One region of the Sporosarcina sp. SAFN-010 genome, then DNA from elsewhere that is predicted to be linked to it. Evidence: a T-box and tRNA genes for the amino acid it is inferred to sense, from the RefSeq annotation. Region 1 holds a T-box; the other holds one or more tRNA genes.
What was found. A T-box is a leader RNA that pairs with one kind of tRNA and senses whether it is charged. The one in region 1 lies ahead of ACR65F_RS05185 (valine--tRNA ligase), so its partner is inferred to be a tRNA-Val.
Positions count from the first base shown of each region.

Region 1 (16,725 bases):
GGTCATATTACAGAGCGGGCGCTTCATGAAGTAGGGGCGCCTGTCCATGCTATGCCTGAAACGTATACATTACCTGAACTCGTGCGAACACTTGCCGAGTCGAAAGGAAGGAACTAACTGATGAACAACTTGAATTTCCGTCGGCATCGCCGACTTCGTAGCACTGCAGGAATGCGTGCAATGGTTCGCGAAACACAACTGCAAGCAACGGACTTCATTTATCCGATTTTCGTGATTGAAGGCGAAAACGTTAAAAACGAAATTCCTTCAATGCCTGGTATTTATCAGCATTCGATGGATCGACTCGGTGAAGAGTTAGACGAGGCAGTAGCATTAGGAATTCCATCTGTAATTTTCTTTGGAGTTGTTACCGAAAAAGATGCTGTGGGAACTGGAGCTTACCATGACCACGGAATCATTCAGGAAGCAATTCGTTTAGCAAAACAACGTCACCCCGAGCTCATCGTAATTGCGGATACATGTCTGTGTGAATATACCGATCATGGACATTGTGGTGTCATCGAAGGAGAACGTGTGCTGAATGATCCTTCTCTAGATTTACTCGTCAAGACAGCTGTATCACAAGCGAATGCTGGAGCAGATATCATCGCACCTTCTAATATGATGGATGGGTTTGTTGTAGCTATCCGTCAAGGGTTGGACGAAGCTGGTTTCGAAGAGATTCCAATTATGTCGTATGCAGTTAAATATGCATCTGCGTATTATGGACCATTCCGTGATGCAGCAGATTCCACACCTCAGTTCGGTGATCGTAAAGCGTACCAGATGGATCCCGCTAACCGTATGGAAGCTTTGCGTGAAGCAGAATCCGATATTGCTGAAGGTGCCGACTTCTTAATCGTAAAACCTGCGTTATCATACTTGGATATTTTACGTGATGTCAAAAATAATACGTTACTTCCAATGGTTGCCTATAACGTAAGTGGAGAATATGCGATGGTTAAAGCTGCTTCACTGAACGGTTGGGTAGATGAACAACGTATCGTTTTAGAGACATTGACAAGTATGAAACGTGCGGGTGCTGATCTAATCATGACATATCATGCAAAAGACGCAGCTCGCTGGTTGGAGGAGACGAAATGAGAGATTATACTAAATCGAAGCAAGCATTCAGTAAAGCCGTAGACCTAATGCCTGGTGGCGTGAACTCGCCTGTACGTGCATTTAAATCGGTTAATATGGATCCGATTTTCATGGAAAGTGGAAAAGGTGCAATCATTACAGATATCGACGGCAATGAGTACATCGATTATGTGCTGTCATGGGGTCCACTGATTTTAGGGCATGCTGAAGATGGCGTTGTTTCTGCGATTCAACAAGCTGCCGTAAAAGGTTCAAGTTTCGGTGCCCCGACATTGCTTGAGACTGAACTCGCTGAAATCGTTATTGAACGTGTGCCATCGATTGAAATGGTTCGAATGGTGTCTTCCGGTACGGAAGCTACAATGAGCGTATTACGTCTTGCACGTGGATACACGAAGCGTAATCTCATTTTGAAATTTGAAGGGTGCTACCATGGCCACGGCGATTCGTTGCTGATCAAAGCAGGGTCAGGTGTTGCGACACTTGGTCTTCCGGATAGTCCTGGTGTTCCTGAAGGGGTTGCGAAAAATACGATCACTGTTCCTTATAACGACTTGGAAAGCTTAAGAGTCGCATTTAAAGAATATGGCCATGATCTTGCGGGAGTAATTGTAGAGCCTGTGGCAGGAAACATGGGTGTTGTACCACCTCAACCTGGTTTCCTAGAAGAATTACGCAAGTTGACAGAAGAAAACGGTACACTTCTCATTTTTGATGAAGTAATGACTGGTTTCCGCGTCGGATACAATTGTGCTCAAGGTCATTTCGGTATTACACCGGACTTGACGTGTCTCGGTAAAGTAATCGGTGGCGGACTACCAGTTGGTGCTTACGGCGGTAAACGTGAAATTATGGAGCATATTGCCCCTGCTGGAACGGTTTATCAAGCAGGAACATTGTCAGGAAATCCACTTGCAATGACTGCTGGAATCGAGACATTGAAACGCTTGAATCCGGATTCTTATAAGCACTTCATGAAACTTGGCGACCAGCTTGAAAAAGGTTTCCGCGAAGCTGCAATTGCTAATGGAATTCCGCATACAGTAAATCGTGCTGGATCGATGATTGGTTTCTTCTTCACGAATGAAGATGTGGTCGATTATGAATCTGCAAAGTCATCCGATTTAGCGTTATTTGCTGAATACTACCGGCTGATGGCTGCAGAAGGCATTTTCTTGCCGCCTTCACAGTTTGAAGGAATGTTCCTTTCAGCTGCTCATACGGAAGCGCATATATCGAAAACAGTAGATGCATTCCATAAGGTATTTAGTCAGTTAAAAAAATAAAACACAAACAGCCTTTTCAAGAGTAACTCTTTTGAAAGGCTGTTTTTCTTTGTCCTGTGTTCTGATAGTGAGTGCTTCGTCATATACTCTAACGATAAAAGGAGGCGGCAGAACAATGGAGCCAACACAGTGGACGTTAACGGAGACGTTTCAGTTTCCTGCAGAATACGGGAAAGTAGTTTCTGCACAAGAAGTGAAAGTGACCGCAGGATATACAGAGCATCCGACTGAAGATGCTGTTCGACTTTCTGGGATTTATCATGTAGCAGCGAATGTTGGATTTGACGGTGAAGGTCAAGAGGCAGCTCTGGATTCAGATGCAATACTAATCGATGATGTGGACGTACAAGACAAATCTGGCTATTTTGAGTATGCGGTTCCGTTGCTTGTAGATTTACCTACTAGTGCGGACGGACAACTTACAGCGACTGTAATCGATGCTTCGGCATCTGGAACGGATGATGGTGCTCTTACGGTTATGTGGACGGTTGAGGCTAAATTGGCTGAAGTCGAAGCCGTAGCTAAGAAAGAACCAGTAGTGGATGAGTTGGTAGAAACAGAAACGACGACTGCAGCTGTAACTGCGGATCTGGACAGTTCCAATTCGAGTCAAGTTGAAACGGCAATTGGCTATGTGGAAGACAATGAAATGCTGGCGTTCATCAATGACTTGGAGGACGATGTAACTGTGACATCTTTCCGTTTAAATGATGTTTTTGTGGAATAGAAAGCAACATCCACAAAGGACGCAGAAGAGTAAAAAGTCTCCTGTCGTTGGGATGATCAATAGTCGGATGAGCTGAAAACAAGAGATCGGGATAATGATCATTTTACCGTAAAATCGGCATCTTCTTAGCCATGGCGGAAGCAAATAGGGGTTGTAGCCTCTTCTCATAACACCATCCTTTCACAGCGGGCTTGACGGGTACGCTATACATCCGGTAAACTATTGGAAACAGTATAGTGATGCGTTTATCGGGAGAGTAGATCGGTCGGCTTTTGTAGAGAGGGTCCGGGTGGTGCAAGGACCTATTGTCGACAGTTTGAAAGTCACCCGTCAGCAGTTTTCGTGAACATTTTTTACAAGTAGCGAGAACCGGTTAGAAGCCGTTATTTCCATTGAGGCAACTTGCGAATTCTGCATGGTTGCGAATAAAGGTGGTACCGCGAACTGACTCCTTCGTCCTTTAACGACGAAGGGGTTTTTTGTGTTTCAAAAATTGGACATAATGTTGATTTCCACTTCAGGTGGAGGCCATCCTAGGGGCCTGATCTCAGCCTCCTTGGCGCTACGCTTCTGCGGGGGCTTCGATCTTCGCTGGTCTCTAAGGAGTCCCCACCTTACGTTCCAATCAACAGAAAGTATAAGCACAAAGTGTCCGATTAAAAACAAAAATGATTTGAATTTTTTTATTATTACGAGGAGGAATTGATATGACAGAAAAAGAGCAGTTGGAGATGCCGACTAAGTATGATCCGCAGACGATTGAAAGAGATCGCTATGAATGGTGGTTAAAGGGTGAGTACTTCAAAGCTCAGCCTGAGAGTGGGAAAGAGCCATATACAATAGTAATTCCACCACCGAACGTGACGGGTAGATTACACTTGGGGCACGCTTGGGATACTACACTTCAAGATATTTTGACTCGCATGAAGCGCATGCAGGGATATGATGCGTTGTGGCTACCAGGAATGGACCACGCTGGAATTGCGACTCAAGCGAAAGTGGAAGAGAAGCTACGTGCAAATGGCCAAACACGTTATGATCTAGGACGTGAGAAATTCCTAGAAGAAACATGGAAATGGAAAGATGAGTATGCGGGACATATTCGTGAGCAGTGGTCAAAGCTAGGTCTCGGATTGGATTACTCACGTGAACGTTTCACTCTGGATGAAGGACTTTCACGTGCAGTACGTGAAGTATTCGTCAAGTTGTACAAAAAAGATCTAATTTATCGCGGAGAATATATTATCAACTGGGACCCTGCGACGAAAACAGCATTGTCCGATATCGAAGTTATCCATAAAGATGTAGCGGGTGCTTTCTATCATATGCGTTACCCACTCACAGATGGAACTGGAAGTATCGAAATTGCGACAACTCGCCCAGAAACGATGCTTGGTGACACAGCTGTTGCCGTTCACCCTGAAGACGAGCGTTATCAGCACTTAATCGGAAAAACTGTGAAGTTGCCAATCGTTGGGCGTGAAATTCCTATCGTAGCGGATGATTACGTAGAAATGGACTTCGGAAGCGGTGCGGTTAAAATCACACCTGCGCATGATCCGAACGACTTTGAAATTGGAAATCGTCATGACTTACCGCGCGTACTTGTGATGAACGAAGATGGTTCGATGAACAAGTTAGCTGGTAAATACGAAGGTATGGATCGTTTTGAATGTCGCAAAGCAATCGTTAAAGATTTGCAGGATATGGACGTTCTATTCAAAATTGAAGAACATAATCATTCTGTAGGTCACTCGGAGCGAAGCGGTGCTGTTGTTGAGCCTTACTTATCGACTCAATGGTTCGTTAAGATGCAACCACTTGCTGAAAAAGCGATCGAGTTGCAAAAAGCGGAAGGTAAAGTGACATTCGTTCCTGAGCGATTCGAGAAAACATACTTGACATGGATGGAGAACATTCACGATTGGTGTATTTCTCGTCAACTTTGGTGGGGCCACCGAATTCCAGCATGGTATCACAACGAAACTGGTGAAGTATACGTTGGTGAAGAGGCACCTGCAGATATCGAGAATTGGCACCAAGAAGACGACGTACTTGATACGTGGTTCTCATCTGCACTATGGCCGTTCTCGACGATGGGTTGGCCGGACACGGAAGACTCTGAGTTCAAACGTTACTATCCAACAGATGCACTTGTTACAGGGTATGACATCATCTTCTTCTGGGTGTCTCGCATGATTTTCCAAGGCATCGAGTTTACAGATCAGCGTCCATTCAAGGATGTATTGATACACGGATTGGTCCGTGCGGAAGACGGACGCAAAATGTCTAAGTCGCTCGGTAACGGGGTAGATCCGATGGATGTGATCGACCAGTATGGTGCCGATGCATTGCGTTACTTCCTAGCAACGGGTTCATCACCAGGTCAAGACCTTCGCTATTCTACTGAAAAAGTCGAAGCGATCTGGAACTTTGCCAATAAAATCTGGAACGCTTCCCGCTTCGCGTTGATGAACATGGAAGGTTTGAAATACGAAGAAATCGATTTGTCAGGAGAACGTTCAGTTGCAGATGATTGGATCTTAACACGTCTCAACGAAACCATTGACTCCGTGACAAAGTTATCAGACCGCTATGAGTTTGGTGAAGTCGGCCGCGCGCTTTATAACTTCATCTGGGATGATTTCTGTGACTGGTATATCGAGATGGCGAAGTTGCCATTGTACGGTGAAAACGAGAAAGCCAAGCATATGACGCGTTCGGTCCTTGCTTATGTGCTCGACAATACGATGCGTTTGCTTCACCCACTCATGCCGTTCATCACGGAAGAGATTTGGCAGAACTTGCCTCATGAAGGCGAGTCAATCACTGTTGCTGCATGGCCAGTGGCAGATGCGAGTTTGACGAACGTAGAACGTTCCACTCACATGAAGCTATTGACAGATGTCATTAAAGCGGTTCGCACAATCCGTGCCGAAGTGAACACGCCTATGAGTCGCCAAGTACCGTTGTACATCGCTGCGAAAGACGAAGCGACAGCAGCTGTCTTGAAAGCGAATAGTCAGTACATCGAGAAATTCTGTAACCCAGAAACTCTTGAAATCGGCGTAAATGTTCAAGCGCCAGGCAAGTCGATGTCTGCAGTCGTTACAGGCGCAGAACTCTTCATGCCACTTGAAGGCTTGCTCAACATTGACGAGGAAATTGCACGCCTCGGTAAAGAACTAGATAAGTGGGCAGGCGAAGTGAAACGCGTTCAAGGCAAACTTTCCAACGAACGCTTCGTTTCCAAAGCACCACAGTCGGTCGTAGACGAAGAGCGTGCAAAAGAACAAGATTATCTCGAAAAACAAGCTGCCGTGCAGCGTCGTATCGAGGAATTGAAAGAGATTTAAGTAGGGGGAGGGCTTTCTAACGAAAGCCCTCTTTTTATTTTGTTTTAGTTAAGAGCTTTAATCTTTGCGAGTGATTCTATTTCTGGTGATGTTCTCATAAACTCAGGATAATGATCATAAATCTTGAAAAGAGCTCATAAACCTGGAAATGTGATCATAAACACAGGTAAGTGCTCATAAACCTTAAAATGTGATCACAAAACATAGAGAGTGATCATAAATCCTGGAAAATGATCATAACTCATACCGAAGATCATCAACGCGACACGAAAACCTCAAAATTCAAGCGAAGCGCTACCAATTAATCCCTTAAATTACGTGAATTGTGTCTTGATATCGAGAAATTCAGCTAAGTGTCGGAGAAATATAGCGTAGTGATAGAGAAACTACCTGGAGTGATGGACAAAGACATAAAACTGTCTGAGAACAAGCTTCGCACTCAACAAAAAACCTTACAAAGTGCTAACTCAGCACCTTATAAGGATTTTAAAAGTTTTTTATGGATATGACACATAACTTCTCGTGCAACATTCAATTCACTTGTCTCATAAAGCGACCTCGCACCTACAGGATCTTCTATTTCGTTCAATAACCAGACGCCTTCCGCATTCTGAATGAAATCGACTCCGATATAGTCACTTTTCAACGCTTTAGCAATCTTCACTGCAAACTCACGTAAAGGAGGAGGGACATCAAACCGTTTAGCTGTTCCACCCAAGCTAACATTTGCCTTAAATGATCCCACTCCAGTCCGCTTAACCGCTCCCACAACTTTCTCGCCAATTAAATAAAGTCGTACATCAGAAGAGTTGTGCTCAATGTAAGGCTGCATCACAAGTTGTCGATTTGGATAGCGCGAAATCACTTGCTCCATTTCAGTATTCGTCTCATATAAATGGACTTCTTCACCACCATGTCCATCCGTCGTTTTTATAACAATAGGATACTCCTGTACATCCTGAGCAGAATCTAGCCGCCTCGTAGGAATCGAAGGAATACCTAAGAGTGCAGCAAGCTGGAACGTTTGAAGCTTATCATTCGCAACACGATTCACTTCGCTTCGATTGACGACAACAATACCATCTTGTTCCCATCGTTGGCTCTTTTCAAAGTCGCGCGCTCGATAAAAGACGAACGTTGCATCATTCGGAAGTTCTGCATCACCCGTCAGCAATTCTACAACTAGCTGGTTAGCGGCACCTTCTTTGATGAGTTCATCGATAAACCATCGATTGCGCATCGCATCTTCCTCTTCATAATAGATATACCCCTTCATGCAATCACCTCTAAAATGTACGCTATCATTGCATCCGCTACGTTAATTCCTGTTACATTATAAATATTTCGGATATGTGCAGCGGCATTAACTTCACAAACAAGTGGTTCTTCATTTGCTCCAAACAATAGGTCGACACCAGCAAAATCCGCATCTACCGATTTCGCAGCGCGTAATGCGATAGAGATTTGTGCATCCGTTAACTCAATGATCTCAGCTTTTCCGCCATTCGTTATGTTCGCACGGAAATCCGTCTCGGAATGTCGATACATCGCAGCAACAACCTGTTCACCAACAACATTCACTCGAATATCGCGTCCGCGACTCGAAGCGATGAACTCCTGAAATAAGTAATCAATTCCACGCAATGCTTCTGTTTTTTCATAAAACTGTTCCTCGGTTTCAATCAGATAGACGTTCATTCCGAAAGAACCACGTGCTTCCTTAATGATCATAGGAAGACCAAGCTTCTGTAAAACACGTTCATAATACCCGCTATCACGGATTGTGAAGTTTGGATACACTTTAGGCGCAACAATTGTCCTTGGCATTGGCACACCATCAAGTGCGAGCCTAATCGCTTGTTTCGTTTTATTGTCACAACGCTCGATCACTTCCGGATCATTGAATACAGGAATGCCGAGGGATTTCAAATAGGTTGCGAGTACAATATCTTTATCTAAAAATACGACGAAATCAGGGAGGGAATCGATTTTTTCGGTTACATCCATCATGACTTCATAATTTTTATAAATTGTTGCAGAAACACCGACCCGATCAGCAGCCTCTTGTACGAGTTCCGCCTGATCCCGGAATTTCTCATTCACTAAACTTCCATTATAAATAATCCAGCAACTCTTCAAATGAAACCCTTCTTTCTCGTGCTATACTCTTAAGAAAAGCCTTTTCAAAGGCTATTAACTATAAGTTTAGCATAAGGTGGGGAAAAGGTATGATACCGAAGTTGGAAGAGTATAAGAAACGTGTAAGCATTATTAGTGATAATGAGATTAAACCCGGACTAGCTGCAATTGAACACGCAATGAACCTCCTTGGATCGCCACAAAAGAATTTAAGAGCAATCCATGTCGCTGGCACGAATGGCAAAGGATCTACAATTTGCTTTATGGAATCTATCCTTCGTGAGGCAGGAATAAGTACAGGCGTCTTCGCTTCGCCTTCAATGATCGATATACATGATCAAATCAGAATCAATGGACAAAATAGTACAGAAGAGCAGTTAACAACATCTTTCCAAATACTGAAAGATGCCGGACTTAACGGGATGTTGACAGACTTCGAACTATTGACAGCTGCAGCGTTTGTCACTTTTAACCGCCTGCAGCCTGATGTAGTCCTCATTGAATCTGGAATGGGTGGAAGGTTTGACAGCACAAATGTCTTGACGCCGATGGTTTCTGTAATTCCATCGATCGCTAGAGACCATATCGGATTCCTTGGTGACTCAATCGAAGAGATTGCGTGGCATAAAACAGGGATATTTAAAGAGGGAGTACCAGCTGTTTGCGGAAGAATACCTGTGGAAGCCGAAAAGGTAGCAGAAAAAGTGGCTACTGAAGTCGGCAGTCCATTAGTAATCTATGGACAAGGTTTCTGTATGAAAGAAGGAAACCCTGAACTATTTGATGGAAGTCAGCAACTAGCATTACCAAATAGAAAGATGAAAGGTCCTCACCAAGCTATTAATGCAGCAGTTGCTATAGAATCGCTTCTTAAAGCTGGTCTAAACCTTCCGATAGAAGCGATTCAAACAGGTATTGCGACCGCGCAGCTCTCTTATCGATTCGAAGAAATCGCACCAGGCGTCTTTTTTGATGGTGCACACAATCCTGCCGCAGCGTTAATGCTCAGACGTACGATCCAAGAACAACTGCCAGGGGAGAAGATTGACTTTGTTATAGGAATGATGGCCAATAAAGAAATTAAAGAGACACTCGATGAATTAATACCAGTTGCGAATTCATTTACCTTCATCAATTTTAATGTACCCGGTGCTGCGACTGCGCAATGCCTCTATGATCAATGTGAATTTGGAAATAAAATGGTGATAGATATAGATTGTGTATCTTCGTTACTAACTAAAGACCTAGGTGTTAAGAAAATAGTCTCGGGTTCTTTATACTTGCTAAACAGTCTAAGGTCTCATATAATATAATTAGCAATAGATAGATAATTCCGCGGGTTGAGCGGTTGATTGGAAGGATGAAGAGGATGAAATTGAAAGGCCGGCCATTGTTGCTCTTGCTCTTACTGTGGATACTTGTTGTGCCGACCGGCATCGTTTATCTTCTTTATACCCAGCCCATACTCACGGTGAATTGGTTATGGGTAGGACTTTCATTTTTACTTGGATTTTTAAGTATTTACTATCCCATCATCTACAATCGTAAACCCATCGTACTTTTTGTCTGGTTTACTTTACCGATTTTTCTTGTGTATGGATTAACGATAGAGTTGATCATTACTCAACTAATAATTGCTTGTGCGGTATTTGCGCGTTATAAAACAGGTGATGTTCTGTATCGCTTGCTGTACAACTCTTTAGCTTATTTTGTGCTGTCGGTCAGTTCGGCAGTCGCTTTTTTCATGACAGGAGCTGGAATTGGAGAACTGACCTTTAGCATTCTAGTTGTTGGCGTGTTCGTCTATCAAATTGTCTATTCCGTATTGTATGATTGGATTTTTAAACTTTATGGTGTACTTACAAATCGGATGAGACTGGATTCCGTAAAAGAAACGCTTCTTCATTATTTCAGGATGGTCATAGCCGTTCCACTTGCCTTGTCGTTATATTTTATCCTCATCCATTATGGGGTCATTGGATATGTGTTAGTGGGAATTCCGTTCTTTTTCATGACACTAGTACTTAGAATTAATCGGCAGACAGACGACTTAAATGCCTATATTCAAGCTGCGGGGAAGATAGGTCAACAACTTGCAAAAATGACAACTGAGGACTCAGTGATTGAAGAATTTATGACAAAAACGGCAGCACTGTTCGAGACAGACTATGTGTATTTATTTGATCACTATGATGGGTGGTTGGAGCCTTCCCATTTTTATATGAAAGGTAGAAAAGTAGCTGTTCCTCAAGTTCGCTTAGGTAAAGGTGAAGGAATTGCCGGTAAAATCCTTTCTGATAAGAATAGTTTTCTATATTCCAGAAGAGAGCAGTGGATTCAACAAACGATTACCCCTGTACCTGATGAAATCGAAAGCCTATTATGTATCCCTTTAATCCGTCATCAGGAAATTGTCGGAGTCTCTGTATTGGGAAGTAAGAAGAAAGACGCCTTTAAAGAGTTTCATTTAAATGTCCTGGACCTGCTTAGTTCATACTTTATAGTGTCAGTTGAGAAAGCGAGATATATAGAACTTGCAGAACAGGAAAGTAACCGTTGTGCATTGACTGGACTCTATAATTATCGTTTTCTAGAGCAACGATTGGAACAGGAAATGGATTTGCTGAATCGTGGAATTCTTGAACACCTTGCAGTTGTTATGTTGGATATTGATCATTTTAAAAAGGTCAATGATGCCTACGGACATGAAAGTGGAAATCTTATATTGAAGCAGTTTGCAAATCTGTTGCAAAACAAATGTCCTGAAAAAGCGATTGTTGCTAGATATGGTGGTGAAGAGTTCGTCTATATATTGCCCGAGTTTTCAATGGGTACAGCACTTGAGTTTGCAGAAGAGTTACGAAGTGAAATCCAGCAAACAAACATGCAGATTGAGAATGATTTGTCGTGTTTGTTGAATGAAGAAGAAATTCAAATCACAGCGAGTATTGGCGTATCAGCCGCACCTGAGGATACAGATGAAGCAATGACGCTATTGCGAAATGCAGATCGTGCATTGTATATTGGAGCGAAGCAGGCTGGGCGTAATCGAGTAGGTGGTTATGTAAAGTAAGGTGTTCCAGAACGGAGGATACAAAATGCTCAAGAATCCACGTAAGCAGTGGACGGCTTTTTTACTGTGGTTATTAGTAGTACCGACCTCGTTATATCTTGTATATATGATGTTTCCGTTTAAAGAAATTGATATGTGGTTTGTATTGCTGAATTTCATCATGCTAATTATCGCAATGAGTTCGTCGTTCCAAATATTCTCGATTAGTATTTCACTTGAACGATGGATTATTTTTGTGATCTTTTTTCAATATGGTCTTTTTGCGGAAATGGTTTTCATGCAACTTGCACTCACAATTTTACAATTTGTTCGAAAGTCGAGTTTACCGGCATTCTATCGGTTTACAACAAATTCGTTAATGTTTGTGATTGTTTCAATTGTTAGTGCATTCTTCTTTTATTTTGCTGGCGGTAGAATCGTGGAAATGTCACCGTGGGCTTTCCTAATAGCGGCCACGGTTTACGCAGTGTCATATTCTTTCATCAATAGCTTGGTCCTTTACCTCATCATGAAAATAGAGAAAGCTTCCTTTGATAATTTTAAGCAAGTTGCGTTGTGGGACTTTGCAATAACAATAGTTGTGCTACCCTTAGCGGTCGCATATAGTTTACTTACTTACAAATTGGGCGGTTTCTCCGTTTTATTGCTTGGAGCACCATTTCTACTCGTACTCTTAATTATTAGAAGGTATGCTTTTTCTGGTGAGCTTAACAAAAAGCTTTCTTCCGCTGTCGAAATAGGTCACGAACTAACGGAGAGTCTAAGCAGGGATGAAGTCATAAAAATTTTCACTGAGAAAATTCAGGGTGTCGTAAATTATGATCAAGCTTATATTCTCGATATTCGTAATGGTAACCGATTTCAAATGTTAGCCTGCTCAGAGGCGGGTACTTTTTCAAAGGAATCTCAGTTTTTCGACTTTGAAAATGACGCGATTCCTTTACTGTCACCAGACAAAATAAAGGTATATAGTTCAAGTAAAGAAATCGAAAAGCTCGAATATCTCCGGTTCAGTATCGCTGTACAAAGTGTTATGATTGCACCTATTATTCGAGCGGGAAAACTTGAAGGTTACCTTATCATGACGTCGTTCAGAAAAAACTTTTTTGAGGATTTAGATAAAAAAATGGTTGATTTGTTAACGGGGTATTTCGAAACCTCTATTGTGAAAGCATTTCATTACGAACGCACGATTGAGAAAAGTGAAAAGTGCGGTCTTACAAAACTGTATAACTTCCGCTATTTAACAAAGAAACTAAGTGATGAGCTAAGTCTTTTTCACGAACAAGAGATTTCTAGTTTATCTGCAATTATATTAGATATCGATCATTTCAAATCCATCAATGATAATTATGGGCATCAAAGTGGTAATGATATTTTATGTGAATTTGCTCAAATTCTTAAAAAGTACGAGACGGATGGTCGTACGCTGGCTCGTTATGGCGGAGAGGAATTTGTTTTATTGCTTCCTGATTTCTTAAAGGAGGAAGCGGTTTCACTTGCTGAAAGAATTCGTCTTGAAATTGAGCAACATACATTTACAATCAAACCGGACTTATCGGATGATATCGAATCGATTGGTATCAAGCTTACTGTGAGTCTTGGTGTCTCATCAATTCCAGAGGACACGCAATCAGAAAGCAGTTTGCTTCGGAATGCAGACAGAGCCCTCTATATAGGAGGGAAACAGGCAGGACGTAATCGCGTTGGGGTTTATGAAGCGGAGCCAACTGATCCAATAGAAATTTGATGAAAATAAAAGTTCACTCAAAAGACTGCGCTCGCAGTCTTTTTTTGTAACAATTATGCTTACAAGCCTATTGAACTCAAAGGTTCACTCCGTTATGCTAGAGATAGGAAAAAGGAACGAAATGAGGTGCGCGAATGATGAATAAAAGGAAAGTCAGTCACGAGTCTGGGCTGACTCTTGTTGAAATTCTCGCTTCTCTTGTGATATTAGGCATAGTTTTCGTTGCGTTCATGACAATTTTCCCTCAGATGACTCTTTTCAATAGTAGAACTGAGACGAAGTTGGAGACTATGAATGAGGCTCGGATTGTGCTTGAGGAATATAAGAAGATGAAATGGAAAGCGACCGATCTATCTGAACCGCGATTTAAGAGTGATGGGGAATGGTGGACAGAGACAATGGATGCAAAACCGAATACTATTATAAAAATTAAAAAATTACCTGATGAAGGACCGCCTTTAAATACAGAACTAAAACCAGGCGTTGTAAGATTACATAAATTACACGTAAAGTTAATGAAAGATGACAGGATCATCAGCGAATCATTTGGATATATCCAGGTGAAGTGACTTTAAGGGGGAGTCAATTATGAAAGACAATGAGTCAGGTATAACGCTTGTTGAATTACTTGCTGTTTTGGTTTTAATCTCCCTCGTGACCGGAATTATTTGGACCACAATGAATATTAGTATTAAACATAATTCAGTAGAAACTACAAAATTACATCTACAGCAAGAAGCGAATGTTATTATAACCAAACTTCAACAAGAACATCGAGTTCGCGAATGTTATAAGCTCAATATTGAGGAGCAAGAGATTGCTATCACTAATTGTGAGGATCAAGAAGCTTTTAAGGAGATACTCGGAAACGAATACAAATATGGTCCCTTGATGAGTAAGGAGTTTAAACCCAAGAGAGATAACGTTTCTCGCTTAAAATTACAAGTGACAGACATAGATAATTCTAAGTTAACTGTAACCGTTCCAACTGAAATAACAAGGTATAAAAGTGAGTAAGAAAGGTGATAAGGTTATGGATCACACGAAAAACGAGCGGGGATATGCATTATTAGTAGTGTTGCTTCTGATTGTTTTCATCACCATTCTTGCTGCAGTGTTTCTACGAGGTAGTATTAGTAATGCAAAACAAGAGAAATTGATTGATGATAGTCATTTAACAGTAGTGACTGCGGAAACAGGTGTGGACTTCTACAAGACTTTATATAGTAATAAATATTTTAATACAACTGCGTTAGTAGAAAGTGAAACCAAAATCTACTTAGAAGCAAAGAAAAATAATGACAAAAAAACATTGAATACTGCAGATTACACCGATGGTCGTAGATATGCAGCTAGGAGACTAGCATTTTATTTAAATCAGACTGCTGTTCCCGGTTTACCTGTCCAATTGTCCACTTCTAAAAATCTTTTTTCATTCGAATCTAGCAAGGTTAAACCTATTTCCATTATTGCACAACAAGATAGTTTTTCTGTAAAGGTATCCGGTAACGTTATAGGAAAGGATATTACTGCTAATAAAACAAAATCGTTAACGTTTGAACAAATTTTCATGGTTCCCTCTTTTGACCCTGCTGATATAGGTGGTGGTACCGCGGTATCAGGTGATTGGACGTACCCTAACAATACTTCCAAAAAAACTTGTCCTGAAAGTTCTAAAATTGAAGATAACGATTGCTTTGTAGAGAATAAGAACAAGAAGGTTAAAGAAATTGAAGACTCCACTGTCTATTTCCCAAATGGATACACGTATACGAAAGACCAAGACTTCGAAATCGAAGACTCTAAAGTATACGTGAAAGGTATTTTGAGACTCGAAAAAGGAGAGCTTGAAGTAGAAGATTCATTTTTAGCTGTTGAAGGATCAGTTTACGTTGGAGATGAACTGGAAGTTGAAGAATCTCGAGTATTTATTAAAGGTGCTTTGGAGGCAATTAACGAAATTGAAGTAGAGGATTCTACTTTGAAAATTGGTGGATCTTTAACTACGCGAGACGATTTAGAGGTGGAAGATTCCAATGTGGAAATAGGTGGATCTCTTAATGTTACAAATGAGTTTGAGCTTGAAGATTCAAACATGATTGTTAAAGGTAGTGCCGCACTTAGAGGAGAAGTTGAGATAGAAGATTCGATGCTTTATGTAGGCGGTGCATTGCACATGAGTGGGAGTGAAATTCAAGTCAAAGATAAATCTAAAGTATGTGTTGCGGGCTCTTTACAAATAGATAAAAAAGAGAGTATTTCTTCTTCCAGTTTCATATATCATGTGGGGGCTTTTGCGTACTTTGGGGGAGGGACACCAAGTTTGCAAATTAAGCAACTTGCTCTTGATGAATTCAATAAAAAATGTCCAATTATCGCTGCACCAACTCCGGAGACGGGTATTAAATGGCCGTCGCCATCTATCGACGTTTCGTATCAATAAATTGACGGGGGTACCGCATGACACCATATTTCCTATTACTCATAATAGCATTGATAACCTATGCGGCCGTATTCTGGCTTGTCAGATCCGGTCGCTTGTCTTCTATCGCATATTGGATTATCCTACTCGGTACATCCACAGCATTCTTAGCAATGCTCGTTTCACGAATGATGTCATTCTGGTACGCATTGATTGTAATACTGGGCTTGTCCTTTGCAACAGCAGTATTGCTAGCAAAGCAGCAGGAAGCAAAATAATATGATTCTACGAGAAAAATTGAATGGGAGGCGTCCAGAACGTGGGTAATCGAACTATTATAACGTATTTTTTAAGCATCTTGGGCGCTTCTTTATTGTTTTTTGGAATTGCGTCTGCAGGATCGTTTGCTGCAGAAAACCTGCTCTTCGGTAAACGATTCGGGGATCATACATATGCAGGTCCTTTCAACTTATCAAAACAGACGGACAAGGAAGCGGAAATCAAGTTAACCTCAGAATTGTTGGGAATGCAAGACAAGTTGCAAGCGGATTTACTCTATCAAGATGCGATCATTCCATTACCAGCAGAATTAGTAGATTATAATCCTTCAGCAACCATCGAACAAGCGAAGTCTGAAGAGGAAAACTCACTTATTTCAACTGTTTCTGAAGATGGACTTAGAACGTTGTTGAAGCAACAATTGCCGATGCTGTCTTTTAGTGATTCTGAAATCCAATCTATCGCAATGGGGATTGGGGAGAAATTGGAATCAGGAATCATGCCGCAATCCATTATTTTGACAGATTATCTTGAGTCCACACAGACAACTACTGAAATTGCATCTGCATCCACTGAAATTGACGGTTTG
Region 1 covers NZ_JBPFDS010000003.1:116,111-132,835, forward strand. Annotated here, with positions in the region: gene ACR65F_RS05160 (uroporphyrinogen-III synthase) at 1-117, shown strand, start outside; gene hemB (porphobilinogen synthase) at 121-1,104, shown strand; gene hemL (glutamate-1-semialdehyde 2,1-aminomutase) at 1,101-2,390, shown strand; gene ACR65F_RS05175 (hypothetical protein) at 2,506-3,117, shown strand; gene ACR65F_RS05180 (YszA family small membrane protein) at 3,094-3,285, opposite strand; T-box leader at 3,353-3,581, shown strand; gene ACR65F_RS05185 (valine--tRNA ligase) at 3,825-6,473, shown strand; gene ACR65F_RS05190 (ATP-grasp domain-containing protein) at 6,949-7,749, opposite strand; gene ACR65F_RS05195 (ATP-grasp domain-containing protein) at 7,746-8,612, opposite strand; gene ACR65F_RS05200 (bifunctional folylpolyglutamate synthase/dihydrofolate synthase) at 8,702-9,925, shown strand; gene ACR65F_RS05205 (sensor domain-containing diguanylate cyclase) at 9,982-11,685, shown strand; gene ACR65F_RS05210 (sensor domain-containing diguanylate cyclase) at 11,711-13,435, shown strand; gene ACR65F_RS05215 (type IV pilus modification PilV family protein) at 13,570-14,004, shown strand; gene ACR65F_RS05220 (prepilin-type N-terminal cleavage/methylation domain-containing protein) at 14,024-14,452, shown strand; gene ACR65F_RS05225 (hypothetical protein) at 14,469-15,878, shown strand; gene ACR65F_RS05230 (hypothetical protein) at 15,896-16,135, shown strand; gene ACR65F_RS05235 (G5 domain-containing protein) at 16,177-16,725, shown strand, end outside.

Region 2 (16,725 bases), on a different contig from region 1:
GTTCACATGAAAAAGCGTCTCAGGCTAACTAGTCTGAGACGCTTTTTAATACGAATAAAAAGGAGACTACCCAAGTGGGGAGTCTCCTTTCGTGCATCGCGGGGATGATGCTTATGCTGGTGTGTTGCACTGTGTAACAAATGTATCTGTGATACATTGGATTGCACAGAAACAATTCAAGTCAACCGTGATACAAGACTTTGTTGCTCTGAAGCGCTCGACTTTGCAAAGTTTGTCAAGGCAAATTTTACCACAGTCAGTAATATCGACTGGTTTTCCGTCTTTGTCTAGAGGCTCAAGCACCATCAATGTTGCGCAGCAATTGTCAAAAATGTTTTGGACTCTGAAGAATACAGAGAAACAATTGATGCCATGATGATGTGTATGGCTCTTAGGACGATACATCGCTTTAAAGAAGTCACCGTCCTCTGTTAGTAAAGAAAACACCCGTGTATTGAAACGTTCGCTTGCAGGACTTACTAAACTGCCAAGCGGTCTCATAAAGCAGTCTGTATCACAGTCGAAGCAATCTTCATCTGTGTGCGTATCTTGAAGGCGTTTAATGAAGCGAACTGCCTCACAAACACAGTGTCCTTGAATCGGATTCACCTTATCCCCCGTATTTTCGTTCTTTCCACATCCACAACTCATTGATCATTTCCTCCTCTCGTTTGTTCTCTATACCTTATGGCATTCAGCTACCTATTGGCAGGGCGCTTGAACCGTTATGAATAAAATGCATACAAAAAAGGCATACTGGTTAAAAAAGGAGGGGATGGCGATTCGTAAAATACTGCTCCTTGTTTTCATCCTAGTTCTGCTGGCGGGTTGCTCGACTTCGATTGGTTTTAAAACCGTTAATACAACAGATATAGATGAACAACAAGCGGAAACGTTGTTGAAAGAAGATAAGCGTATTAAAAATGCAGTCATGCTGATCCATGATGATCGGTTGATTGCGGGGTTACGCGTTAATACCTTTGAAAGATTTAAAAAGCGTAAGATTGCCAAGGAACTTACGAAAGAGCTGGAGAAAATGTATCCGGACCTGAAAATTACGGTATCCGCAGATAGCAAAGTGTTGTTGGAAACAAACAAGTTAATCGAAAAAGAGAATGAACAGAACTATTTAAAAAAGATGAAAAAAATTAGTGCATTGGTAAAGGAAGAGACCTAATGGATGAAAAAAAATATCAGCAACTTGAACAACAGATTACACCCAAACCGAAGTATTTAAAAAATTGTATATTAGCATTTGTTGTTGGAGGTTTCATTTGCTTTATTGGTCAATTCGTTGCTCTTTTCTATATTACTTTTTTTGATTTCACTGAACGAACGGCAAGTAATCCGACAGTGGCCACGATGATCTTTATCTCCATGTTATTAACAGGGTTCGGATACTATAAAAAAATCGCACAGGTCGGTGGAGCAGGAAGCGCCGTACCGATTACGGGATTTGGAAATGCCATGATATCCGCGGCAATCGAACACAGATCCGAGGGCTACGTATTAGGTGTCGGAGGCAATATGTTTAAACTGGCAGGTTCCGTCATTTTATATGGTGTCTTTTCGGCATTTGTAGTTGCTCTCATTAAAACGATACTCGTTGGATTAGGAGTGGTATCTTGGTAAACAAACGAGGGTTATTGACATTTGCATCTAATCCAGTGATTGCATCAACTGGTGTCACGGTAGGGCCTTTGGAAACGAAGAAGAGTCCCTTTTCCAAGTATGCCGACAAGAATTATGATGACGAGCGTTGCGGATTAAAGACGAATGAGCAAGGCCATGCGAAAATGATGGAAGATGCTTGCATGATTGCATTGAGTAAGCTGGACAAGACCCCCACAGATGCCGAGTTTGTTTTGATGGGCGATTTAGTGAATGAAATGACTCCTTCCAACTTTGCGGCAAGCACAATAGGGGTTCCTTATATTGGAATGTTTTCAGCTTGTGCAACTTCTGTTTCCTCTCTATTAATGGCTGCATTGTTAACGGAATCTGGAATGGCTGAATTAGTAGTAGCGGGGTCCTCCAGTCAGCACAATGCTATTGAACGTCAATTTCGTTATCCTCTTCAATACGGAAGTCAAAAAGGAGCTACAGCTCAATGGACCGTAAGTGCAGCTGGAGTAGCTACGATTATCCCTCATATAGAAGGAGCGCCGATTATTACGTGCGGAACGATTGGAATAGTTACGGATTTAGGATTGACAGATCCGTTAAATATGGGGGCAGCTATGGCACCTGCTGCTGCAGATACGTTTAAACGTCATTTGGAAGGTCACGGTTCGACAGTTGAAGATTATGATTTGATCATGACTGGGGACTTAGGGAAAATCGGATTCGAGCTATTTAAAACGTTACTTGACCGTTGGGAATATGATGTTTCGAGTACTTTTCGGGATGCGGGAGCAGAGTATTATGGCAAACATCCAGAATTTCTTGCAGGAGCAAGTGGTTCGGGATGCTCGGCATCTGCTTATTTCTCGGAAGTGTATGATAAGCTGCTGTCCGGAACATATAAGCGCGTGTTACTGATTGCGACTGGTTCATTAATGTCCCCTCTATCTTATCAGCAAGGCGATACGATTCCCTGTATTGCGCATGCAGTGGAAATCCAAATGAAATGAGTGGTTTAAATTGCTATCCATTTTTATAACAAGTTTTATAGTAGGGGGACTCATTTGTGTCATCGGGCAGTTGATGATGGACGTAGGCAAACTCACCCCGGCACACACATTGTGTACATTAGTGGTTGCAGGCTCCATTTTGGATGGCTTCGGACTGTATGAACCGCTGATCGATTTTGCTGGTACAGGTGCAACGATTCCAATCACATCTTTTGGGAATGCACTTACACACGGAGCCCTCGCTGAGGCTGAGAAGCATGGCATCATAGGTGTTCTGACGGGAATGTTTGAAGTGACAAGTTCGGGTATCAGTGCAGCCATCATTTTCGGTTTCGTCGCTTCTCTCGTATTTAAGTCAAAAGGAACCATCTAAATCACCAACTAAAAATAAATATGCGAATGTCCCGCCCGCTTCGCTGTGTCTTTGCATAGGATACAGGGAAGAGAGGGGGGATTTTCTTATGTACGGAAACTATTGTTACGGAGAACCGCGCTATGAAGGTGGATATGACCGTGGTTGTAATCAAGGAGGCGGCTCTACGTTCGTCTTGTTAGTTGTTTTGTTCATTTTGCTGATTATTGTTGGAAGTACGTTCTGCTAAATGAGAGGGGGGAACTGGGAGTATGAATGACTCCTTCTTCAAGAAAATAGAATCTAAAACTGGTGTGCCGATGACAGAAGTATTTGCACTCGCGAATGCCATACAACATGCTGATTTTAAAGATGAACGACAAGTGAGACGGATTATTCAAAATGTCGGGATGCTTGCGAATAAAAATGTACCCCAACATTTAGAAGATGAACTAGTCAATTCACTTGTTTCTAGTGGTCAGCCTGTAAATATTGCAGATATTCAAAGGATGTTAGGGAAATAAAGAAATAGGTTTAGCTTCCCTAGCAACCGGGTATAGTGAACTAACAACTTAAACGAGAAAGAAGGTGGAGGCAATGGGTTACCTGCTGCCGATTCAGAATATCCAATCACAAATGTATGCAAACCGCTTGGAGGAAGCTTCGCCTGCTATTTCTTATATTGACAGAGTCCAATCTATTAAATCACAGGCAGATTACGAAGAATGGCAACGAGTTCTTCGACGTGAGCGGGAAAGGAATTCTGAAGGGGAGTTTGGTAAAAGTGCGAATCAGCAACGTCCATTGTCTCCAGCTAAAAAAGGTTTTATCCAACCGGACCCTACAATTCTGTCAAAACAAGTTGTAGCGGTGGTAGGAAAAGGTCTGGCTGTAAACGAATACGCATAATAAGCACCCTCAAAAAAAGCCCCATTCCTAAAATTGGAATGGGGCTTTTAAATATGCTTTTTAATATTCTAAAGTGCTGGGTCCATTTGTTTTTCCATGGCGCGATGGGGAATATCCGCATCCATGAATTCGGGAGAAGTGACTCCATACCCAAGTTTCTCGTAAAAAGGAATTGCATAAGACTGGGCATTCAACAAGATTTTGTGGATGCCAGTCTTTTTTGCATGTTCCTCAAGAGCGTTCATAATTAGGACACCAAGATGTTGACCACGATATTCTTTTAATACACAGACACGTTCCACTTTACCCACTTCATTTGCGATACTTCTGATGCGGCCAGCAGCAATTGCTTTCGGCCCATCATAGACGACAAAATGGGATGCAGACGTGTCGTGTTCGTCAATTTCCATCGTTAGGGGAACACCTTGTTCTTCTACAAATACTTTCTTCCGTACAGTAAATGCAGCTTCACGTTCTTGTTCAGACGCGGCAATCTTTACCTCGTACAAATCAGTTTTCCTCTTGTAGACGGAACGTTTCGTATACTGTCCACGAGCCGTCCTCTAGTTGGTACAGAAGATGGATGCGATCGATGATTTCTGAGTGATCTGCACCAAGCATCTTCAATTGACCGATAATGTCATCATGCTCACCGGAAGTTAGACTTTGAGCAATTGTGATGTGAGGTACGAAAGCATATTGTGGTTGTGGACCGAAAAAATCCTCATTATTGAGAGCTTTGTGCAAAGCAAGTAACTCCTCATTTGGGGCAACTTTAAAATATATAGTATTTGTTATTGGCGCAAAAGAGCTTACTTTTGAAACGTTTAGTTCGAATGGCTTGTTTTTCATTGCTACGTTACGCAATGCTTCAGCCACTTTTCTAATTTCAGTTTCATCTGCATCGAAAACACCTTTTACCGTCATATGAGGAGTGATCTGAGAGTAGTGAGGATCATACCGTTTGCGATATCCATTTGCTAGATCTTGCAATTTTTTTGATGGAAATGCTACAACGCCGTATTTCATGTGAAAAACCTCCTTAGGAAAGTGAATACAATTCTTCATTCAAGTATAGCAGAATTGTTTGGAATTGTCCGATTGGTTATTGTCCGTATACCATTTGGACAGCACGACGCACATCTGGTTGCCAATATTTCCAGGTATGCTCTCCATTAAATTCTTCATAGAAGTACGGAAATCCTTTATTTCCAAATAATTTGTTGAGCTCACGGTTTGGAGTCAAAAAGTCTTGTTTTCCATCGACAGTCGTAGAAACTTGAGTTTCTCCAGTTCCAATGACGTGATAAACCGATAGACCTGATGGGTTCTTAGCCGAATTTACGGCTTCAAGTACTTTTTCGTCCACATAAGGTGAATGGAGTATTACTTTGCCAAAACAATTTGGGTATTGTAATGCAGCCTGTAAAGAAACTGTGGCAGCAAGAGAATCACCAATAAGTCCACGCCCTCCACCAATTTGGTAAGTGGGATAATGCTCGTCTATATAAGGAACGAGTTCATGCACGAGGAAACGGATGTAGTCTTTTTGACGATCTCCGTCTGGATGATACATTCTACGGCGTTCAGCAACAGATTTGTATGGAATGCCGACAACGATTACATTTTCAATCTCTTCCTTATCTAAATATTCATCTATAACTTTCCCGATTCTACCATACTGAAAATAGTCTTTCCCATCTGATGCGAAAAGGATAGAGTATTTATATAGTGGAGAATAGTTATACGGAAGGTAAATAAGGAGCTCCATTTCCTCCTGAAGTTCTTTGCTATAAAATTGAATATCATGAATCTTTCCGTTGTTCATAAAGTAACCCCCTCACAAGTCTATTCAAGGAGATTGTAACATAGGATGGTTAGAGGGTATAATGTGCACGATTGGTGGACAGTGGGGACAGCTAGAAATTAGAAGGAGATGGTAGCATGTTTGACGGGAAAAGCAAAGTACGGTCAGAAGTAATTGCAGTTGCAACAAAAGAAGCGTTGCAGCGCCGAGGTGTAGAGCTGTTAGATATCGCGAAAATCGTCTATGAAATGCAAGCGCCTTATAATGAAGAACTGCAGCTTGAACAGTGTGTGGACTCTGTTGTGAATGTATTGAAAAAGCGCGAACTTCAACATGCAATTTTAGTTGGTATCGAGCTGGACGAGCTTTGTGAACAAGGCAAATTATCTAAACCGTTACAAGATATCGTCGAATCGGATGAAGGTCTTTTCGGAGTGGATGAAACAATTGCTCTAGGAGCCGTATTTACGTATGGTTCGATTGCAGTGACGACGTTTGGTCACTTAGATAAAAACAAAGTCGGTATTATAAATGATTTAGATACTAAAAAAGGAAATAAAGTCCATACATTTTTAGATGATCTAGTTGCCAGTGTTGCATCATGTGCGGCAGCTCGAATTGCCCATCGGTCCCGAGATCTGGAGGAAGCCGGATTGACATTCGACGATGTAAAGGATGCTGCGAAGTAAGGAAATGACTAAAAACTACAGATGAAAAGAGTGTAAATCGCTCTTTTCTTTTTTATGTATACATAATGAAAACGGTTTCAAATGATTTTGTTTTCTGAAAAAGATTGACAATTGAACCCGCTTACATGGTAGAATATACATTACTAGACGAATAGTTAAATAGGGGGTAATTGAATGAATAAGAAACTTTTAGGGCTCATCTCGATGCTACTCATTGCAGTGCTTGCACTTGCAGCGTGTGGTACATCAGACGATGCAGCGAAGGATGATGGAGCAAAAGGGGATTCAAATAGCAGTGATAAAGAATACAAGTTCCTCAGTGTTTTAACTGGCGGAACGCAAGGTACGTACTACGCTCTTGGTGGCGCCATTGCAGAGTTCATCGAATCGGATACAGGTGTGAAAACATCAGCTGAAGTATCTCAAGCATCTGCAGCTAACATGACAGCACTGAAAGATGGAGATGCTGAAATCGCTTTCGTACAAACGGATATCGCGTATTATGCACAAGAAGGCGAAATGATGTTTAAAGACGATAAAGTCGATACAGTTTCTGCAATTGGTGCACTTTATCCTGAAACTGTACAACTTGTAACACTGGACAAGACGGGGATTAAAACATTTGATGATTTGAAAGGTAAGAAAGTTTCTGTCGGTGCTCCTGGTTCTGGTACGTATGCGAACGCAGAGCAGCTTCTTGAAATCCACGGATTGTCTATGGATGACATTAAGCCACAAAACTTGGACTTTGGGGAGTCTCAAGAAAGTTTGCAAGCGGGTCAGATCGATGCAGCATTCATCACTGCAGGAACACCAACTGGTGCTGTTGAAGGCCTAAACGCAGTAGCAAAAGTATTCGTAGTACCTGTTGAAGATGACAAAGCAGATGAGCTCATCAGCAAGTATAAGTACTATGCTAAGGAAGTTATTCCAGCTGGAACTTATGGTTTGGCTGAAGATACACCTACTGTTTCAGTAGGAGCTATGCTTGTTATCCAAAACGAAGTTCCTGAAGAACTTGCTTATGAAATTACAAAAGCAATTTACGACAACGCACCAAAACTTCAACACGCAAAGGGTAAACTGATCAAAGCTGAAACTGGGCTTGACGGAATAGGTATTCCAGTTCACCCAGGTGCTCAAAAGTACTTTGACGAAGTAAACAAATAAGAGTTGAATGATAGAATGGGGCGGTGAGGCGATCGATGCTTCATCCGTCCCTTCTGCATTCATAGAACTGTATAAAGAGGTGAGCGGATGAAACGATGGGGGATTCCGCTTGGATTACTCATTGTAGTTTTTCTGATTGTCGGGGGTCTAACGATTCCTTTAAAAAGAGCGTATACCTTTACAGAAACGAGGACGGAAGATCCTAAGATGACGTATCGACTTTTATCGGATGACTCGGAATTTCAAATCAGATATGTCCATTCGATTTTTTTAACAGATGTACTAGAAACCTATCAAGTACAGACGGACAGTTCGTTAAAATTCTTAACGATGCGTTATGAAGATGTTGGAATTGGTCTTCCGGGATATGCAGAAGAAGGAGAAACATTATCTGTGACGGAAGATGGCATTTATACACTTACATATGAGGATAAAGTAGTCGATTCTTTTGTACTTTATATTGGAGATGTAGATGCACAATTAGCATTTCGATATAAAGGGAAAGAAACGGATTTAAAAGCTTATTTGGAACGTGGTCATTCATACGAATTTCGTGTGAAAAAATTAACCCTATATGAAATAATGAAAGGAGTCAACTTGAATGGCAAAGCGAAAGAAAGAACAGAAAGTGGTTCCGATAACGGATCCAAATGACGAGCGGTTCGAAACACTTTCCGAAAAGGAACAGTTGGAGCTCCTTCAAAAATACGATCCTGAATCCAACACGAGGGATTTAGCAGGTATACTTGGCAAGATTGTGTTTTTTGGTCTGTTGGCATTTTCAATTTTTCAATTGTATACCTCAATCGGAACACCGTTCACAGCCTATATTCAGCGATCGATTCACTTAGGATTTGCGCTATCTCTGATTTTCCTCCTGTTTCCGGCACGTAAAAAGCCAGGGGAGAAACGCAACAAAGTTCCATTTTATGATATGATCTTATCCCTTCTTTCTATTGGTGTCGGATTGTACTGGCCACTCAATATGAACGAACTCGTATTAAGAGTAGGTCGTGTGTCTGATTTAGACTTGATCGTTGGGATATTGGCTGTCCTATTAACGATGGAAGCTGCTCGTCGTGCAGTAGGTTTACCAATTACTATTATTTCAGCTGTGTTCTTAGTTTATGCATTTTTCGGACCTTATTTCCCAGGATTCCTAGCACACAGAGGGCAGAATTTAGATAATCTTGTCCAGTTGATGTTCTTTACAACAGACGGAATCCTAGGGACACCGATTAGTGTATCTGCCACTTTCATTTTCGTGTTCCTGTTGTTCGGAGCATTCCTTGTGAAAACGGGCGTAGGCAACTACTTCAATGATTTAGCGGTTGTCCTAGCAGGTAAATTGACAGGTGGACCTGCAAAAGTTGCAATCTTCTCAAGTGCTCTGCAAGGAACAATTTCCGGTAGTTCTGTAGCAAACGTTGTTGGATCTGGTTCTTATACGATTCCTATGATGAAAAAACTAGGCTATCGAAAAGAGTTCGCTGGCGGGGTTGAAGCTGCTGCGTCAACTGGTGGACAGATTATGCCACCAATCATGGGAGCTGCTGCATTCCTGATGGTTGAATTCATTGGCGGAGTGACTTATTGGGAAATTGCCAAAGCTGCTACAATTCCAGCATTGCTGTATTTCACAGGTATTTGGATTATGACACACTTCGAAGCAAAGCGGGTCGGACTACAGGGGATGAAGCCTGAAGAGATTCCGAACCGTAAAGAAACATTAAAGAAAATTTACTTACTACTCCCTATCATCGGAATCATCGTATTCTTATTACTTGGAATTCCTACGATGAAAGCAGCGTTACTTGGTATTGTGCTAACCCTTGTTGTGAGTTCGTTTAACAAAGAGACACGTCTCGGATTTAAAGATATTATTCAAGCACTCGTTGACGGTGCACGTACAGCACTCGCTGTAGCTGCAGCGACAGCTTGTGCAGGTATTATAGTAGGGGTAGTTGTAAAAACAGGTCTTGGACTAAGTTTAGCAAATGGCCTTGTATCAGCTGCAGGCGGAAACATTTTGCTGACGCTTATCTTTACAATGTTTGCTGCAATCGTTCTTGGTATGGGTTCACCAACTACTGCGAACTATGTCATCACTTCTACGATTGCAGCACCAGCAATCATTACGTTGCTGATGTTGGATACACCTGACGCAACAGTACCAGTAGTCGTTGCGATTTCTGCTCACTTGTTCGTATTTTACTTTGGCATTATTGCAGATATCACACCGCCAGTTGCGCTCGCAGCTTTTGCAGCTTCTGGAATCTCAGGTGGAGATCCAATTAAGACCGGTGTCACATCGGCCAAACTTGCCATCGCGGCATTCATTATTCCGTATATGTTTGTATTTAACCCTGCGATGCTCATGATTGAATCGAGTATTGGTGAAATTATCTGGGTGACCGTCACGGCGATTATTGGAATGATAGCGATAGGAGCAGGTCTGATTGGCTTCTGGTATCGAAGAATCAACTGGATTGAACGGATCATTACGGTTGCGACTGGAATGATGTTAATCTATCCAGAAACGAAAACGGATTTCATCGGACTAGGATTGTTTGTTATTCTGTTTGCAATTCAACTAGTCACTAAAGACAAAAACAAAGAAGAAGAAACCGCAACTGTATAATTCCAGCCCGTCTGTCATACTATGCAGGCGGGCTTGTTTTTTGAAACATTGTAATGTGATGAACGTCTAATGAATAATGAAATGAAGGAGGAAGACGAACGTGAGGTTTATCAAAAAACTGATGATGACAGTAATTGTAGTTGCACTACTAGTCGGAGCTGCATATTATTTTGGAACGAATTGGATAGCTGACAAAGCAATGGATCAAGTCACTACTCAGTTGGAAAGTAGTGGACAACTGGATTCAGTCAAACAAGAAATCAATAGCAATCCAGAAGTTCAGGCATATTTGCAAGACGCAAAAACAGCGGATCGCAGTAAATTACCTATTCAAACTAAAGAACAGGCCACTCGAGTTGTACTCAAGAAGTTCAGTATTAGCGAGTTGCAAGATATACAGAAAAAAGCACAGTCTGGGATGACTGCACAAGAGCAACAGCAATTATTGCAACAAGTTGAAGGCCGTCTCACTGAAGAAGAACTGCTTTCGTTGAAGGTTTTAGCTCTGGATGAACTTTCAAAGTAAAAAGTACTTTGCTACTATAAAACAATTAAAGCAGGGACAGCACCATCGCCTTTTCAAAGGCGCCATGGACTATCCCTGCTTTGGTTTTTCTTAAGTGATTGAATTTCATTCGTAAGATACAGGATTTGCTCTTTCATCTCTTTTAACTCATTCACTAAATCCTCATTGTTTGGAGAATTCTTTTTTTCTTTTTTTTCTTCTTCAATTGCGAGCACAGCAGCATAGGTTGAGATGGATTCTCCGATAATGGTGATGACACTACCAATCACATCTATTTTGGCGGCTTGCCCGCCGACATCAATGTCTATGAAATCCAGACTATCAGGATTTACCACGGCGTGCCCTCCTATCCGAAAACTCCCTACTTCAATGTATGCATTGGGCAGTGATAGGTGAATGGGGAAACTAGATACTAAAACTATTTTACAAAATCGTATTGCGCAAAGATGAAGTTCATGGTATTATCATAGATGTGCTTAGTGACAAATCGTTTATTTTAAACGAGTGCTTGTCATTAAAGTCGATTGAAACATTCCCGATTCCTTAGCTCAGCTGGGAGAGCGCTACCTTGACAGGGTAGAGGTCGCTGGTTCGAGCCCAGTAGGAATCATTGGGTGCCAAACCCTCGGAAGTATCGTCGGAACAACGATACTTCTCCAAGACAGACCTATTAGGCCGGATGCCTAGGGTCTGTTTTTTTTGTGCTTGAATGAACAATTCCAGAGAAACGCCAAAATTACAGCAAATTCTGGAAGACATCACTCGCTTTTTCATCGTCCTTTTCAGTGATGTGCGAATAAATATTTTGAGTCGTTTTGATGATTCGAATACCTAATCTATATTGTAACACTTACATATTTACACCCTCTCTTAAAATTAGAATCGTTTACAGCTTTCAGTGCACCTACAATGGTGAACAATTTATTCTTACAGAAGTATATTTATATTATTTTATCAATAAGAATGAAGCGTTTTGTATACTGCTTGATGAATCTAGAAGAAATTAATATATAGAAATGCTCAAGTCGAGGATGTCCACATAGGGCATTCTTTTTTTTGTAGAAAGAGATAAGAGAGTGGGAAAGATGGAGGGGGAAATAGGTGATGCACTTGGAAGTTGGAGGGTTTTGAGGTATCTATGAGCCATTCATCAGTTTCCAGACTTATTTCAACGGCGTTATTAACGATTCGGTTGTTGTCCTCATATTTTTTATGATTCTCGATGGGGTTATGAAATTGTTAAGTTTGTATTTGGCAAAATTCTAGGATAGCAAAATAGGTTTCGTTGGCGTTATAAAAAAGTAGGTATGTTCGTAATGATAGGTATGGAAGTAGCATTTGTATATATAGTGATATCAGGTGGACAGGACTCACACGGGGGGGAGTGCTCCTTGACGTAACGTTTTTTTGTTGTAAATGGAGTGATAAGAATATTAGAAAAATGTGGACAGATTGGGCTGCTGATTCCGGTGGTTCTTTTTATTTTGCTTAAAAAAATGCATCGGGAACTATCTGAGAAAGAATAACGGCTGATACAGTTCTCCATGTTGAACCGTATCGATAAAAAAAGCTTTTGATGGGAAATGAAGTGTTGTTCCCCCAGCCAGCTGAACAAGAAGAGAGAGGAGGAACAATGACAGCAGTTTGATTACTTGCAACAATCTTAGCACTTGATCTTTTTATTGGTTTCGCGGCATTAGCGTTTAATGACTTAAAAGTTGTATTGCGGTTATGAGCAGACGGCTTAGCTGGACTGACAGCTATAGGGATTTTTGAACTAGGGTCTCAAAGTAATAATTTAAAATAATTAATTGTAAGCACGCATGTCTATCTCAAGCAATACGAGTAAACATAGTAATAACATAAAGGAGGAAAAAGAAAATGAGTAAAATCTTTATTGATCCTGGACACGGTGCACATGATCCAGGGGCTAGTGGTAAACGGTCGAAGGAAAAAGATAACGTCCTGAAAGTTGGTTTGCGATTAAAGACATTGCTTGAAAGTTACGGACACACAGTCAAAATGTCACGCACAACTGATGTATTTATTGGACTATCAGAACGAGCTAATATGGCGAATAACTGGGGTGCTGATTACTTCATAAGTCTGCACAACAACTCAGCCACTTCAAACGCATCAGGCTTTGAAACGTTTATCTTTGACGGAACAGTTAGTGAGGCAACAAAAAAAGTACAGGCAGCTATCCACAAAGCAATCGCAAGTAAAATCGGTATATCTAATCGTGGAATGAAACGTGGAAATTTATCTGTATTGCGTGAGTCAAAAATGCCGGCTGTATTAGTGGAATATGCGTTTATCTCAAATTTGAACGATGAAAGCATTTTACTCAACAAGGTAGAACAACTCGCACAATGGACTGCAGAAGGAATTATTGCATTTGCAGGTGGTACTATAAAACCAACAGTTCCTAATCCGACTCCAAAGCCAGTGCCTTCAGTACCCAAAACGGAGGAAACTGAGCTGTACAAACCATCAGTTTCTGCAATTGTTAACTCGACAGCTACAGTATTAAAGCGTTTGGAACAAAAAAACGATCAATCATTAGATCCTCAATGGCGAGAAAAGTTACTAAAAGGAGAGCTGACTCTTTCAGATGCAATCGGTCTTTTGTATGTTGCAATTGATCGCGGTCATATTGTGGGGAAAGAAGAGTGATTAGTGGACAAAATAGTAAGATAAATGTAAATTGGAATGGTGGTCTCCAGCAACAACTTCCCTTTTTTGTCACAATATAAAACATGAAAAAGCGCCCCTCCATTAATTGGTAAGGGCGTTAATGTTGTATAATATTTAATCATCTTCTGTATCATCTTATGGTAACAAAAAGAGTAACAACCAATAACTCACTGTTCTACTATCTATAAAGATGAGAACAGAAAAAATAAGCATGCAACATTTATTGTGAAAGACGTAAATAAACTTGGAGCAAATACTATTTTAATAATCATAGGATGATTAGTTCTTGTTTTTCGCAAGATGCATAACGAAATCTTCGAGAACAGTAATTAGTTCTTTCTGTCTCATATTAATGTTCAAAATCTCCTCGGCATTAGCGGTAAAGTGGGGGTCTTTGATCTTTTTTTTAGGAGAATTGGTCTCTTGTTTATTGATTTCATTAAAATTTCTGGTGAATTTCACTATTTTTTCATTCTTTTTATTTAATGCATGTTTAATTTCTTTAAGGAGGTCCTCTTTGAAAGAAAATAGTGTCTCATTTAATTGGTATTTATCAAAATTTAGGGATTCTTGCATGTCTTTCAGATTTTTGACGACATAATTTGCTTCATCTCTTTGTCGGAGGAGGTTTTTAAATTGCTTCTTGTAAAGATCAATCTTCCTCTGCTGTTTGTTACTCTTGTATAATAATTCTTTATAAGAGTCCAACAATTTTTCCTGTTCATATTCCAATTCACTTTTAGTGGGAGGTTGGCTTGTTTTGTATTTATTTAGTTCAGACTGCAAATGAAGGACAAGTTGCTGGAGCTGAATAAGATTCTCTTGTTCAGAACGGTTATGATTCATCATGGCTGCTCCTTTCAAATTAACTCTTCTTTTTCGCTTCATTTATCAGCTCAGCGAAGTGTTGCTTATTTTCAGCAATTAAGGCATCAATCTCTCCTTCAATATCTATAAATTGTTCCCCACGTTGTATATTCTTCTTTGAAAATTCCATTTCCTTATTCATCATATAAATAATTAATAAATTTATGGTTTGTGAGTCTAAGAAAACACAGCTTTTTGAATGATTATCTTGTTGTGATAAATCACCAATCAATGCTTCTGTCATCTTATCAAACCAATTATGTATTTCCTCTCCTTTTGAATTAGTCATGGTTAACCTCCTCAACAGCTAATGTTCCACTTATATTAATAGCATTTAACGCAGCAACACCGTCTGTTCTCTGATCTGTGTAAGTGTATCCGGTTATACTTCCTGAGTACTCTTCTGATGGCTTCCAAGTGATTTGAAAAGAAGAGAAAGTTAGCATTTCGCCTGGAAATATGATGGTGTCTTCAGAAGGTTTTAAATGGAACTCATGTAAAGCTGATGGGTCATTAAGACGTATCCATCCATTCTTCAGTTTTGAAGGTATACGAGAACCAGGGTTAATATATTTACCATGGAAAGAGAATGGACATCCTTCAGAAATTTTGAGAATGATTTCAGGATTTTTAATGGGATTATTTCCTATATTTTTAATGTGGTATGACGCAAGACACATATTGTCGGATTGAAGATGGTGAGCGATATTAGATGAATAAGTAAAAAAACTGATGTGATTTGTTTTGTGCTCAGTTAAATTAGCAATAGCATCTTTTAGTTCCAAAATATGTTCTTGTGTAGACTTTCTGAGTTCTTGCAGTTTAGTTTCCAATGAATCCGTACCGGAATGCATAAAATTACCTCCTAAAAAATGAAGAGAGGAATTCCCCTCTCTTCATCCTATGTGTCTCTATGAGCTGGTATTACTTGTGAAAACATGTTTCAGTCAGGGTAGACGGCATGACATTGAGCTGGTTTTGCGGGAGGAGGGCAAGCTCCGATTGCTAGATCTGCTCTCGGTTCGCAATAATCAGCAAGAAATTCAACTGTGACTGGGTATGTGGATTGAATACTTTGACATGTTGCAATTGTAATGACTAATCCCGTGAATGTGATTTGTTGAGTTGCGGTGTTAAGAGTAGGAACACCAGGGGAACTAATGATACAATCCAAATCTGTGTATTCAACCATTACGTCTGTCCCTTCTGGAGCACATAGAGTTACTTGTTCGGATCTGGAGATTGTCTGAGTAGGTCCTCTCAACACGGTTCCATTGGCCAATGTTACATAAAGAACAAGATTAAAGTTTTTCTGGATAGTTAGTTGCTGCAAACATACTGAGCAGCCGTCAATCATGAACGAACGGTTCTCTCTTCGGAGTATTACAAAGGGATTTACTGCAGCTGGTGTCACCTCACACGAAACAACGGAATCGGTCAAACTTGTTGTACTTGTGATTCCAGAAAATGTTAGTGGAGAGGGAGCAAGAAAGTAGTCAAACGTATTCTCTTTCATTACCCAGTCATATACCTTATCAACATTGATACAGATAAGCTCCTGATCAGGGCAAGGTAATATATTTTCCATAGTTACTGTCACCTCCTGTAAGTTAAATGGTCTTGCATTCGTAGCATATGTGAAAATAAATGTAGTGAATAGGCAAAAAAAGGACTAGCAAAGAAACTATTATGAATATTAGGCTGACAGAACGATTGTAACAAAAGTGATTCTATATCAATAAGATAGTACTGTATGTTTGACATTAGAATGAGGTGACTAAAATTGGAGACGAATAATCATCAAATTGAAGAGTTGAAAAAGAAAATTGAAAAGTATCGCGTGGCATTGGAAAATTTGAAAAACTCTAAGGGGAGAGAAGATTCGCAAATCGAGAAGAGAGTAAATAGTCTTGAAGAATTGTTCAATGAACTTGAACTACAACAAACTGAGCTATTTGAAAAAATGAAAGTCACTCAGTCAATTCTGGATGAATTACAAGAACGTGTTGAGAAGGAAAACTTAACTGAAGAGTCAAACCAAATGGAGGAAAAGGAGGAGATAGGTTTTCAGAGAAGTAACATGAAAACGATTCCTCCTTTTAAAGTTTTAAAACAGATAGCAAACGACCTCCCTGTATTGTATACAAGTACTCACTCCCCCAATCAAGAGGAAAACCCTTTTTCTAAACCTAGGAATAAGAAAAATCAATTTAAGGCGTTGTCTGTAACAGATTTAAAAACCAGCCTTCCTATAGAACAAAATAATGGTGATCAAATAGATGAAACACAAAAATATGCTAGTACAGAAAACTTCGAAGCGCCTATTGAAAGTGCTGATTTAGTTTCTTCTGAACCACAGAATGATCCTCAAGAAGAGTCTTTAAATGAAGGTAATAGGCCATCGGGATTTTGGAAAGGGATTTTAAAAAAATGA
Region 2 covers NZ_JBPFDS010000001.1:270,283-287,007, reverse strand. Annotated here, with positions in the region: gene ACR65F_RS01465 (hypothetical protein) at 1-10, shown strand, start outside; gene ACR65F_RS01460 (CotY/CotZ family spore coat protein) at 112-651, opposite strand; gene ACR65F_RS01455 (hypothetical protein) at 728-1,177, shown strand; gene spoVAC (stage V sporulation protein AC) at 1,177-1,632, shown strand; gene ACR65F_RS01445 (stage V sporulation protein AD) at 1,626-2,633, shown strand; gene spoVAE (stage V sporulation protein AE) at 2,644-3,006, shown strand; gene ACR65F_RS01435 (YjcZ family sporulation protein) at 3,095-3,235, shown strand; gene ACR65F_RS01430 (stage VI sporulation protein F) at 3,258-3,509, shown strand; gene ACR65F_RS01425 (hypothetical protein) at 3,583-3,894, shown strand; gene ACR65F_RS01420 (GNAT family N-acetyltransferase) at 3,963-4,403, opposite strand; gene ACR65F_RS01415 (YjcG family protein) at 4,405-4,923, opposite strand; gene ACR65F_RS01410 (alpha/beta hydrolase) at 5,000-5,722, opposite strand; gene ACR65F_RS01405 (phosphatidylglycerophosphatase A family protein) at 5,839-6,390, shown strand; gene ACR65F_RS01400 (TAXI family TRAP transporter solute-binding subunit) at 6,565-7,560, shown strand; gene ACR65F_RS01395 (DUF1850 domain-containing protein) at 7,648-8,214, shown strand; gene ACR65F_RS01390 (TRAP transporter permease) at 8,162-10,201, shown strand; gene ACR65F_RS01385 (hypothetical protein) at 10,302-10,727, shown strand; gene ACR65F_RS01380 (hypothetical protein) at 10,781-11,062, opposite strand; tRNA gene ACR65F_RS01375 (tRNA-Val) at 11,265-11,337, shown strand; gene ACR65F_RS01370 (N-acetylmuramoyl-L-alanine amidase family protein) at 12,609-13,403, shown strand; gene ACR65F_RS01365 (hypothetical protein) at 13,704-14,288, opposite strand; gene ACR65F_RS01360 (hypothetical protein) at 14,290-14,580, opposite strand; gene ACR65F_RS01355 (fibronectin type III domain-containing protein) at 14,573-15,145, opposite strand; gene ACR65F_RS01350 (BMQ_0737 family morphogenetic spore coat protein) at 15,235-15,879, opposite strand; gene ACR65F_RS01345 (hypothetical protein) at 16,075-16,725, shown strand.
Region 2: it encodes a tRNA-Val, which carries the amino acid that the T-box ahead of ACR65F_RS05185 (valine--tRNA ligase) is inferred to sense. The anticodon was not compared.